DNA from 3 places in the Paenisporosarcina sp. P4_B8 genome. Region 2 is predicted to be linked to each of the others. Evidence: riboswitches for the same ligand, from Rfam matches in the RefSeq annotation. Region 2 holds a riboswitch; each other region holds the start of a gene.

Region 1 (4,317 bases), on a different contig from region 2:
ATTATAAAGAGAAGACTTGGTTATATAAAATTGTTTCCTGTTGTATGCACCAGTTAATTCGTCAACGAGTAATTTATTCGTAATCGACTTTCTAAAAGCCACGCGGTTTAATATAAAGGGAATGAAAATATCCAAATCAATCGGTTTGCTGATAAAATCTATTGCCCCTAGTTCATATGCGCGTATTCGATTTTCTTTTAATTGATTGGAAGAGATAATCGCGGTTGGTATAGATCGATCTCGTGAAATATCTTTGATTTCCAGCAATACATCAAATCCACTTTTATCGGGCAGGTTTGCTTCAATAAGCACGAGATCTGGATTGACGGTATGGAAATATTCAATTCCTTTTGAAGCGGTCGTTGCAATTAAAACAGAAATAGAATGTCGGTCAAAAGAATCTTTCATGTCCATGACAAAATCAATATTTGGGTCAATAAGTAAAATTAACACCTCATCCCGAGGTTGAGATCTAGATTCATTTAATGGAATGTGTTGATCCATATTGTGCACCTCCAAACTTTGAATCTTAATTATAACAAAATAGAGTAAATAGAAATACATGTTAGTATGGGTCAGGAAATCTTACTACACAATTTCAGATGACAAATAATCGAATAAGTCATGAAAATTCAAGATTTATGGAAAGCGAGTTAAAGAAACAACATAATGCATTTAGTGTAGTTATTTTAAATTATCAAATCACGTAAATAGGACACCGTTCGTAAGAAAGCAAAGACATTTTTAATTAGGCAAGAAGAAAAACAAAGAACAGTTAGCAAAAGCTAACTGCTCCATTTGGCTTCAAAAGGTTAGAGATTGTAGGATGATATCCAATTTTAGTTTCTGAAAATTTCAACTTGATAGTCCTTAGCAGAATTTACAATAGCACAGATTTTCTGTTGTTCATCGCCAGCGACATGTCCATCTAAATAAATTTCAGATGTCGCATACTCTCCTGAATGACTTATATTATTAATCACAACATCAACATTTTTTTCTTTTTTAAAGTATTCTATAGTCGCTAGTTTAGCTGTTTCTTTGGTTTCTGGCCACGCTTCTTTACTGAATTCATCTGGTGTACCGTAATCCATAATAAAATATACCCATGCAGCTAGGAGAAGTATCATAGCTCCACCAAATACGAATAAGCGCTTTAATAGATTTTTCTTCATTAACCTTCACCTTTCAATAGCGTTCTTACTTTGTTCACATGACCACTTTGTTCAAGTCTTTTCATTACGAGCGTTTACTCCTCAAAACTTTATTTTATGCTTGTTTATTATACTATTCTGGTTCGTTAGCTATTATCTTATTACGTGACACTCACATTACAATTTTGTATGTTGTTGATGAACGTCGGGTTGTTGCGTCGAATGCTGTTCCCCATAAAAATCTCGTAATGTGTAATTAAATCAAGTTAATACAGAAATAGGAATTCAAATGAAATAATGGGGCTGCCTATTGTAGCAACCCCTATCTATGAAACCGTTGGCGATGTCATGCCACGGTTTTTTTGTTGATCTCCACTATTTCATCCATCATTTTTCATTGTCTCTTCCATTACGGATCGCAGGTTATTGCCTCATCCGGATGTGATAGGCATACTTGTGTTGTGTTGGGTTTCCCAAAGTCTGTGCTGTCTTTGGTGATAACGATAGCATAATGGAAATATATATATCATTTAGCTTTTGATAGAAGAAATGGTGACTCAACATATGCTAATAGGTTAAATACTAGATTTTTAGATTGGTTGACAGATAATTTCTGTTGTTGTAGACTGTTGATGTTGTTGAAAGACTGATTAACACAATTGAATACAACCTCACTTATATGGTGAGGTAGAGGCGCGATATTTAACAGTCCTTAGAGGAGTTTGAGAAAGCTTTGATTCTAGGGAGAAGGAAATGTCGCCGAAGTGAGTAATATTTCTCGGTATTACTTGCTGGGTCTGTAGTTAAGAACTGCAGGACTGTCTCAATAAACATCCCGGTTTATTGAGTGTGCTATCTCATTTGGGAAAAGTAGAGGATTTAGGGCAACTACGCATATTGCGACCTGAGTTCATCTCAGGTCTTTTTTTTGTGGAGTTGGCCTTTTTAGTCTATAAAGACGAAGTAAAACATATAACAAACAAAAGGGGAGAACTAGACATGAGAAAAAAATCAGCCATATTTTTAACGATATTCCTTTCTACCATTTTGCTTTTAACAGCTTGTGGGACAAGCAGTTCAGAGAAAACAGGTTCATCAGAAAAGAAAGATCCATTCATAGTAGGTATGGAAGCAGGATATGCGCCATTCAACTGGACTCAAATGGATGATGCAAATGGCGGAGTGAGAATTGACGGAAATGCTGAATATGCAGGTGGCTATGACGTTGAAATTGCAAAACGAATCGCTGACAAGCTAGGTAAAGAATTAGTCATTGTCAAAACGGAATGGGACGGTCTTGTTCCAGCATTGGTTTCTGGCAAGATCGATGCCATCATTGCTGGCATGTCACCAACAGCTGAACGCAAAGAGTCAATCGATTTTTCGGACAACTACTATACTTCAGAGTTGGTCATGGTTGTTAAAAAGGGCGGGAAATATGAGGACGCCGCTTCAATCCATGATTTCAAAGGAGCAAAAGTAACGGCACAATTAAATACATTCCACTACTCCGTGATCGATCAAATCAAAGGTGTGAAAAAGCAGACTGCTATGGATAACTTCCCGGCGATGCGTGTAGCACTTGAATCAGGAATGATTGATGGATATGTATCGGAACGCCCAGAAGGATTCAGTGCTTCCGCAGCTAACGACAACTTCGCTATGGTTGAATTTACAGATGGTTTCGAGACTTCTGTAGAAGACACGACAACTGCAGTCGGATTGCAAAAAGGCAGTGACTTGACAGAGAAAATCAATGAAGCACTCGCAGAGATTTCAGATGAAGAACGTCAGGAAATCATGGATAACGCAATTAAAAATCAACCGGCAGCACAATAAGTAACAACGTGATACCGGCTGCAATAGCAGCCGGTTTTAAGTTGTCCAAGGAGGACAAAGATGAGTACTGAGTGGATTATGACGATTTTATCTAATAACTGGCCGATGTTCATTCGTGGAGCAGGTATGACACTCTTGATTTCCATTATCGGGACAATTCTTGGGGCAATCATTGGATTGCTGATTGGTGTCATCAAAACGATTCCAATGCCTGAACGAGGGGCTAAAAAATGGCTATTAAAAATTATTAATACAATTTTATCTGTATATGTTGAGTTTTTCCGCGGCACGCCAATGATCGTGCAAGCCATGGTTATCTTTTATGGATCGGCCTTGGCATTTGGCATCAGCATGGACGTATTGTCTGCGGCCATCTTCATCGTATCGATCAATACAGGAGCGTACATGGCAGAGATTGTCCGTGGGGGAATAGTGTCCGTCGATAAAGGCCAATTCGAAGCATCTCAGGCAATCGGCATGAATCATTTCCAGACGATGATCCATGTCGTCCTGCCGCAAGTCATTCGTAACATTTTGCCGGCAACAGGCAATCAATTTGTCATCAATATTAAAGATACGGCTGTACTTAACGTCATTGGCGTTACCGAGTTGTTTTTCCAAACGAAATCAGTGGCAGGAAATAACTTCAGATATTTTGAATCGTTCTTTGTTGCCTGTGTCCTGTATTTCATCATGACGTTCACCGTCACATTAATCCTTCGATATGTGGAACGGAAACTGGATGGACCTAAAAATTACAGCATGATTGGAATGCCGGAAAATGTACTTGGTACAACAAAAAACGGTAACCGATAAGAAAGGAGAAGTTCACATGGAAGTAGTTATTGATATACAGCATCTAAGCAAATCTTTTGGATCCCATGAAGTATTGCGCGACATTGACTTCTCGGTAAATAAAGGGGAAGTGGTCTGTGTCATTGGTTCTTCGGGATCTGGAAAGTCCACTCTTCTGCGCTGCATTAACCTATTGGAAAAACCGAGTGGCGGACAAATCATTTATAATAATGAAAACATTTTGGATAACAAGCATGATATCCATGCTTACCGAACAAAACTCGGAATGGTCTTCCAGCAATTCAACTTATTCAACAATCATAATGTCCTCAACAATTGCGTCATTGGACAAGTGAAAATTTTGAAACGCTCAAAGGAAGAAGCGGAAAAAATTGCGATGAAATACCTGAAAGTCGTTGGGATGGATCGATATATCAACGCGAAACCAAGCCACTTGTCAGGCGGTCAAAAACAGCGTGTAGCAATTGCACGTGCACTTTCAATGGAACCAGACGTCATGCTGTTTGAT
Region 2 (4,317 bases):
TAGTAAAATAGGAAATTCTCTCGAAAGTAAGATGGTTATATACACTCGAATTTCCCCTAAAAAATACCGACTGATTTAAGGAGTGCCTAAACAGCACTCTTTTTTAATGAAACTCGAATATTGCTCCACCTTCGCTACTTCTGGGGAAACAGAATGTGGTCTAGGTAGACAGTTTGTGTGTCCAGGTAGACAGATTGAGGTTCCAGGTAGACAGAGCTGCATTCCAGGTTGTATAAAATACAATTCCCATTCATAGTTGCAAAGGGTTGGGGTATTTTCAAATAGCATACCTCCAGGTAGACAGTTTGAGGTTCCAGGTAGACAGATTGACAGTCCAGGTAGACAGAATCGCATTCCAGGTTGTATAAAATACATGGTTCATTGCAGAACAGGATGTATGACTATGATTGAAGCTTATTTACATAAAAACGCCCACTTCATTTCATAGATGAAGTGGGCGTTTTGGGTATTAAATGTTGTTGTTTGCTTTTTTAACTCGACTGTAAAACAGAATCCCGCTGGCTAATAGGATTACACCAAATGTAAAAGTCTTGAGGTCGGCTGTACCTGCATAAATAACCCAAATGGAGTAAAGGGTAGCAAGAACTCCTATAATCCCATCCGTAATTCTACCTCTTCCATTTTTATATGTTTCACCAGTAAAGACCAGCTTCAACTGGAAAGCAGAAGAAATGAAATAAGGAACTAAATATGACAGCGTTGCGACGATAATGATGAAATCAAAAGCGGCTGCTATCGTATTTGATACCGTGGAGAATATGAACACCTGTGCAACTAAATTAGTGATGACCAAAGAAAAGACGGGTATCCCTTTCTTATTCACTTTTGCGAATGAAGGGAGAAATAAACCTTGTTTAGCTGCCTGGTAAGGAATTTCAGCACTCAGCATAACCCAACCAATTGTGGAACCAAATAAACTGACCAGACCGATGGCGGCAAGAATTTTTCCACCGACTGGTCCCAACACAGTTGAAATGGCATCGATAAGTGGTTTATCAGAAGCGATTAGTGCTTCATGGCTTAACATTCCTAAAACTAGCGTGCTGATCCCTACATAAATGGTAAGAGCAATAAGTAGTCCAATCGTCGTTGCACGCTTAACATCGATTGGTTTTTTAGCACGAGATGCAAATACCACGGCAGATTCAACACCAACGAATGCCCAAAGAGTTGCTACTGCTGCACCATTAACTTGCCCCAAAAGACCAATAGATTGTCCAAGCTCATCATATCTCGGCGCTACAAAAGGAAGAATGTTCGCTTTTTGAAATGCAAATAGACCAATTACAATAAATAATATGAATCCAATTACTTTCGTGGCAGTGGCAACAAAATTTATCTTCCCGGCATTTTCTAGACCATTTAGGATGATATAATGCACACCCCATAACAATAATGTACAAACTGTAAAGGTAAGTGCATTCCCCATTTTTAAAGTGAAGTTACCAATGGTAAACAGTTCAGCCTGATTAACTAAAATAGGGAAGAACGTGGACAAATAACCTGCAAAAGTGGTGATGATGGCAACATTACCAGCAACATTACCAATCCAATATCCCCAAGAAGACATAAATCCTGACAACGTGGAAGCGTTACTGCCCGGCTTAAACAATTCCTTTGCATAAATCTGTGGACCACCAGTTAAATTTGGTTTTCTCAATGCAAGATTGCCAAACACGAGTGCAATCATCAACACTCCAAATCCCGTAATCAACCAAGCGGATAATACACCGGCAGGGCTTGCAACTTCACTCAATGTGCGGGGGAGCATAAAAATGCCGGATCCCACCATATTTCCAACTACTAACGCAGTTAAAATCCATAAACCTAGTTTTTTGTTCGTGTTCATAAGCATATGCTCCTTTCGTTCATCTTCTATCTACCCAAAAAATATGATTTGTAAAATAAAAATACATAAAACGCATTCAGAAACGGTGTGCAAAAACCGAATCAGACAAAAAGATAGTTTTCATGGTCAATCACTATGACAGTTCTGCACTTATTCAGTGCCAGTCCCAGCATTAGTAATCAGAGCGATCAGTGCTTCTGCGAAAAATTCTTTCGCTTGAAATCAGCAAGTTCTGTTCTCTGACTTTTTTTCAAGTAACTATTATTTATCGCGATCTCTACCTCATCTTAAGCTGATGAGGGCTATATTTATTCACTGTACTAATATAGATACGTTTAAATGATTAGTCAATTGAAATGATTTACTATAGTAGTGTACGAAAGTTCAGCTTATTGCAAGTTTTTTAGATTTTCCAATTGACATTGACGCAACGTCAAGGAGTACGATGAAATCAAGAGGAGGTGACGAGATGGAATACACAGTTCAAAAATTAGGGAAATTGTCGGGAATCAGTTCACGCACATTGCGATACTATGACGAGATGAATCTTCTCAAGCCGGCGAGAATCAATTCATCAGGATATCGGATATACGGCCAAGCGGAAGTCAATAAGTTACAGCAAATCTTGTTTTATAGAGAACTGGGTTTGAGTCTCGAACACATCAAACAAATCGTGAACAATCCTTCATTTGATGGTGTGAAAGCCTTGAATGATCATCGTTCACAACTCCTCGACAAAAGAAAGCAGCTCGATCTACTGATTGCCAACGTGGAAAAATCGATTTCTTCAACAGAAGGGAGAAGTACCATGACGAACGATGAGAAATTTGAAGGCTTCAAACAAAAAATGGTAGATGATAATGAACAACAATACGGCAAAGAAATTCGTGCGAAATATGGAGATGACACGGTCAATCAATCAAATAGCAAATTAAAAAACATGACGCAGGCACAACATGATGAAGTAACAAAGCTTGCCAATGAAATTGCCATGACTTTAGCGGAAGCTTTCAAGACGGGAGATCCCGCAAGTGAGAAAGCCCAAAAAGCCGCTGAACTGCATAAACAATGGCTTATGTACTATTGGCCAAAGTATAGCAAGGAAGCACATGCAGGACTTGGGCAGATGTATGTGGATGATGAACGCTTTACTGCCTACTATGATAAAGAACAGCCAGGAACGGCTGCATTCTTCAGAGATGCCATTCAAATTTATACCGGTATGAAGTCATAACAAAAGAGCAGATTGAGTCAATTCGACTTCAATCTGCTCTTTCTTTCGTTGAAATAATCAATCAATCAATTGAATATTGTTATCTTTATACCAAACGTGCATTTGAGCGAGATGGGCAAGAAGCTGTGGCCCAGACATCAATTGACCGAACCATGGAACTTTGAATGCAGTTCCTTTCGACTCAACCAATTCATTCAACCGGTCACTGTCAAATAGTTCATGTAGAATCGAATTTTTGTCTATCAGAATGTCTTTCAGCCAGCCTTGGACACGGTCGGTGTAATACGGATTATGGGTTTTAGGATAAGGGCTTTTTTTGCGGTAAAGGACTTCGTCGGGTAACATGCCCTCTAATGCTTTTCGCAAGATACCTTTTTCCCGATTTCCCGCCATTTTTATTTCCCAAGGAATATTCCAGGCATATTCGACAAGCCGGTGATCGGCAAATGGTACGCGTACTTCCAAGCTTGCTCCCATACTCATACGGTCTTTACGATCAAGAAGTGTTGTCATGAACCAAACCATGTTCAGATAAAACATTTCTCGCCGTTTTGCTTCAAGACTTGATTCGCCATCGAGACGAGGAGTTTCGGCAACGCTCTGTTCATAGGCCTGACGTGCGTAATCTTCGAGTTTGAGTTTTTTGCGCCAATCATCTTTTAATAAGGAAACTCGCTCGGTTGTGGAGCGCATCCACGGAAAACCAGTGCCATTTAAATCATTAGCATTGTGAAACCATGGATAACCACCAAAAATTTCATCCGCACACTCTCCAGACAAACCAACTGTGAAATCCTCTTTTATTTCTCTGCAAAACCACAACAAGGAGGAGTCGACATCCGCCATACCAGGTAAATCACGGACATGCACGGCTTCAGTCAGATAATTTATTAGTTGATCTTGCGTAATGATGGAAGAGTGATGCATGGTTCCGAATGTATTGACGACTTTATCAATCCAAGGTCCATCGGCATTCGGCTGAAATTCATTTGCTTTAAAAAACTTGGCATTGTCTTCATAGTCAATGGAATAAGTATGAAGAGGTCCTTTTGCTTCTAGTTTGTAACGATTGGCTGCAATGGCCGTAATGGCACTGGAATCAACCCCACCTGATAAAAAGGAACAGAGTGGAACGTCTGATACAAGTTGACGTTCGACGGCATCCGTTACGAGGAAACGAACTTTTTCTGCCGTTTCATCCACTGAATCTGTG
Region 3 (4,317 bases), on a different contig from region 2:
TGTCATCGGCAGCAGAGAACTTAGAGTTTGAAAGAGCAAAAGAATACCGTGATCAAATCACACATATTGAAACGGTTATGGAAAAACAAAAAATGACGACCAATGATTTTACCGATCGTGATATTTTTGGTTATGCCATCGATAAGGGCTGGATGTGTGTGCAAGTATTCTTTGTACGCCAAGGGAAGTTAATCGAGCGAGATGTTTCATTATTCCCGTTATATCAAGATCCAGAAGATGAATTCCTGACGTTCCTCGGTCAGTTTTATGATAAACCGAATCATATCAAACCAAAAGAAGTATATTTGCCAAGTGCGGTGGATTTGCAACTGGCAAGCCAGCTTCTTGAAGTAAAAGTGGCTTCTCCGAGTCGTGGGCAGAAAAAACAAATGATTGATCTGGCGACAAAGAATGCAGAAATCGCTATCCGTGAAAAATTCCAGCTCCTAGACCGACAGGAACAACGAACGATTGGTGCAGTGGAAGAACTGGGGATTGCAATGGATATTGCGCCTCCTCTTCGAATTGAGGCATTCGATAATTCACATATTTATGGATCTGATGCCGTCTCAGCAATGGTATCGTTTATTGATGGAAGACCGAATAAAAAGGACTATCGAAAATACAAAACGAAAACAGCTGCCCGTCATGATGATTACGGAGCCATGCGTGAAGTCATTCGCAGACGTTATACGCGTGTGCTGAAGGATGAATTGCCTCTTCCCGATTTAATTGTCATTGATGGTGGGAAAGGGCAAATGGAAATCGCCCGTGAAGTGATCGAAGATGAACTCGGTTTGTCTATTCCGATTGCAGGATTAGCCAAGGATGCGAAGCACCAGACATCTTCGTTGTTATATGGGGAACCCCCACAGATCATTCCCTTGAAACGAACAAGTGAAGGGTTTTATTTGCTACAACGGATTCAGGACGAAGTGCATCGATTTGCGATTACATTCCATCGGCAACAGCGTGGGAAACAGACGATTGCTTCCGCTTTGGATGGGTTTGAAGGAATCGGTCCGAAACGCAAAAAAATGTTGTTGAAGCATTTTGGTTCTGTAAAACGAATCAAAGAAGCATCTGTGGAAGAGCTGAAACAATCAGGTTTGCCATTGCAAATCGCGGAATCCATGTCTGAATATTTTCAAAATGAGTCATTGTCAAAAGAGTGAGTATATGATATTCTTGACTCACTGAAATTGAATCACTGATGTATGTTCAATAAGGAGCATCCGCTTCCTTTTGAACAAACATCGAATAAGTGGTGATAGAGGCGCGGAAATCAACAGTAGCTTTCTCGAGGATGAACAGATCCATTGAAGGAAAGTGAAAGGGAAATTCGCCGAAGTTCGACATCCTGTATCAGATGTCGTGCTGGTTTTGCATTGAATAAATGCAGGATTGTCAGAATCTAATCGATTCTGGAGGGCTATCTCACATGGACGCTTCTTTTGAACGTGCATGCATGGAGACAGCTTTTCACGGATTACCCGTAGATAAGGCTGTCTTTTTTAGCTTCTTTGGAAATAAGGGAGAGTTTACATTGAGTCGCATTGTCATGAAATTTGGTGGTACGTCCGTCGGTAACACTGAACGGATCCGTAATGTCGCAAAACGCATAATCGGTGAAACAGCAAAAGGCCATGAAATCGTAGTAGTCGTATCAGCGATGGGGAAAACGACAGATGAATTAATGAGTCTGGCTGGGGATTTATCAGCAGAACCTTCAAAACGTGAAATGGACATGTTGCTGTCAACAGGGGAACAAGTAACAATTGCTTTGTTGACAATGGCACTTCAACATATGGGGCAAGATGCGGTTTCGTTTACGGGATGGCAGGCAGGAATCGGAACGGAATCCGTTCATCGCAATGCTCGAATCGAACATATAGATACTGTTCGTATGGAGCAGGCTTTGACGGATGGAAAAGTGGTTGTTGTAGCCGGATTCCAAGGGATGGATACGTATGGAGAAATTACGACACTCGGACGTGGTGGGTCGGATACGACGGCGGTTGCAATTGCAGCATCGCTAGGAGCGGACCAGTGTGATATTTACACGGATGTCGATGGCATCTATACGTCAGACCCTCGATATGTGGATGGGGCAAGAAAATTGCAGGAGCTATCCTATGACGAAATGCTGGAACTTGCTAACTTAGGAGCTGGGGTTTTGCATCCTAGGGCAGTGGAATTCGCTAAAAATTATTGCATGCCACTAAGTGTCCGTTCTAGCTTAAGTGAAGATACAGGAACCATATTATTGGAGGAACCTACTATGGAAAAAAACTTGATAGTGCGTGGTGTCGCATTCGAACCGGAAATTGTAAGGGTTACGGTAGGCTATGAAGTGCCTTTTAACGGCTCACTAGCCAAAATTTTCACTACTCTTGCAAAACATCATGTAAACGTTGATATCATTGTTCAAAGCATTATGGAAGGCGTGCAGCCAAGTGTTTCTTTCTCCATTAAAAAAGAAGATTATGCAGAAACTGTTCAAGTCTTGGAAAGTAAAAAAACGGAGCTGGGATACCAATCTACCAATTTTGAAGTTGGATTGGCCAAAGTGTCGATTGTTGGATCAGGGATGGTTTCAAATCCAGGGGTTGCTGCTCAAATGTTCGATCGCCTCCGCAAAGAAGGAATTCCGGTGAAAATGGTCAGTACTTCGGAAATTAAAGTTTCGGTTGTTGTACCTGAAAGTGCGATGCTACAAGCCACAAATGCATTGCATGATGAATTTGGATTAGCTGTTGTTCGAGTATAAAAACATTTCATGATATGATGAAAATAGTTTCGTAATCATCATGAGAGGCAGTGAGATAAATGAACTGGCATATCGTGGAGGATTTAATTAAAAAAGCACAACGTGATGGACAGTTTGACAATTTGCCGGGAGCCGGGAAGCCGTTGCCGCCGGATGAATTTGCCCATTACCCAGAAGACATTCGTATGGTAATGCGCATTTTGAAGAACTCAGGGCATGACGATGAAGCTCAGTTCGTGAAAGAAGAAATGAGTGACTTGCAGCATCAAATGAAAAAAGCCACACAACGTGAAAAAACAGAACTTGAACAGCAATATAATCAAAGACTCACCCAATTGAACCGTATGTTATCGCAAAAAGGAATCAAAACAAATAGTAATGTTTTTAAACAATATCAGTCTCAATTGGATAACAGATTGAATTGGGATTGAAAAAGCGGGCAGACACTCCATTTGGAAGTGACTGCCCGCTTTCTTTTCAGCTTCAACTCGATTTTTACTATCGAATCTATGAAGCTTTAAACTTTTTCTTTTAGATCCCATTTCACATGGAATTGAACGGAGTTTTTCTTCAGTTGTTTTTCTTCAAAGCATTCTGTCATAAAACCACCCAGTTTTTGTTGCTGCTGAGCCAGGAATCCTGCTTCCAGGCGGAAACATCGTTTCTCGATCTGCAGGGCATCGGGTTCTCCAGTCAATACATAAAATGCTTCATCTTTTGTACTTTGTTCAAGTGTTAGAATGCCCCAGCCCGCTTCCTGAAAAAAAGAAGTCGTTTCTTCCATGGAAAACATCTGGAACTTGCGGGCTAAATCTTTTCCGGCCCAATATAAAATATCATCTTCGTGTTTCCCTAAAATTGTCGAAAGTACGTGATCTCGAATTAATTCGTAACCAAAAGTGGGTACCGTTTTTGTCTCTGTCATTGTCATCTGAATCCCGCTTTCTAGCTTAATTGCCTTCAAACTTTTTTAATATAAGTATTTTTCATGGACAAGGTAGTTAAAATAGTACAACACCGAGAATTTACCTGATTTAAATTGCCTTATGTAGTGGGCTTCCTTGCCTTGACGCTCCCTTATGATGGGAGTACAATAAACATGTCATAATATTGTACCATGATGAGATATGCAGTCAATGTTGCTTTCGTTCCATACGAAGGTCTGATCTTGTCTGCCTATTTTCAGTACTGAGGGGGGTAACAGTCTTGTCGAAAGATCGTGAATTTTATTTGCGCCGTTTACATTCTTTACTTGGAATCATTCCAGTAGGATTGTTCGTGACGCAGCATTTGGTTGTTAACCATTTTGCTACAAGAGGAGAAGAGGCTTTTAACAAAGCATCTCACTTCATGGAAAGTTTACCATTCGTATTGTTTTTAGAATGGTTTGTCATCTACATTCCATTGATGTTCCATGCGTTCTATGGTTTGTACATAGCCTTTACTGCGAAAAATAACACACAGCGTTTTGGTACATTCCGTAACTGGATGTTTGTTTTGCAACGTATTACCGGGGTCATTCTAGTCGTGTTTATCGCATGGCATTT

Evidence for each region. A riboswitch is a leader RNA that binds a small molecule or an ion and turns the genes downstream of it on or off. The one in region 2 is predicted to bind lysine.
Region 1: linked by a shared signal. The riboswitch ahead of AC1DSK_RS15755 (transporter substrate-binding domain-containing protein) and the one ahead of AC1DSK_RS04265 (amino acid permease) in region 2 are both predicted to bind lysine.
Region 3: linked by a shared signal. The riboswitch ahead of AC1DSK_RS12445 (aspartate kinase) and the one ahead of AC1DSK_RS04265 (amino acid permease) in region 2 are both predicted to bind lysine.

The regions. Positions count from the first base shown of each region.
Region 1 covers NZ_JBFUHX010000022.1:33,999-38,315, forward strand. The annotation lists gene AC1DSK_RS15745 (GGDEF domain-containing response regulator) at 1-504, opposite strand, end outside; gene AC1DSK_RS15750 (phosphoglycolate phosphatase) at 840-1,175, opposite strand; lysine riboswitch at 1,835-2,017, shown strand; gene AC1DSK_RS15755 (transporter substrate-binding domain-containing protein) at 2,154-2,993, shown strand; gene AC1DSK_RS15760 (amino acid ABC transporter permease) at 3,054-3,809, shown strand; gene AC1DSK_RS15765 (amino acid ABC transporter ATP-binding protein) at 3,826-4,317, shown strand, end outside.
Region 2 covers NZ_JBFUHX010000003.1:104,863-109,179, forward strand. The annotation lists gene AC1DSK_RS04260 (YjcZ family sporulation protein) at 1-3, shown strand, start outside; gene AC1DSK_RS04265 (amino acid permease) at 470-1,870, opposite strand; lysine riboswitch at 1,977-2,158, opposite strand; gene AC1DSK_RS04270 (MerR family transcriptional regulator) at 2,340-3,104, shown strand; gene asnB (asparagine synthase (glutamine-hydrolyzing)) at 3,162-4,317, opposite strand, start outside.
Region 3 covers NZ_JBFUHX010000012.1:84,435-88,751, forward strand. The annotation lists gene uvrC (excinuclease ABC subunit UvrC) at 1-1,175, shown strand, start outside; lysine riboswitch at 1,264-1,443, shown strand; gene AC1DSK_RS12445 (aspartate kinase) at 1,547-2,770, shown strand; gene AC1DSK_RS12450 (DnaJ family domain-containing protein) at 2,830-3,201, shown strand; gene AC1DSK_RS12455 (YslB family protein) at 3,288-3,701, opposite strand; gene AC1DSK_RS12460 (succinate dehydrogenase cytochrome b558 subunit) at 3,977-4,317, shown strand, end outside.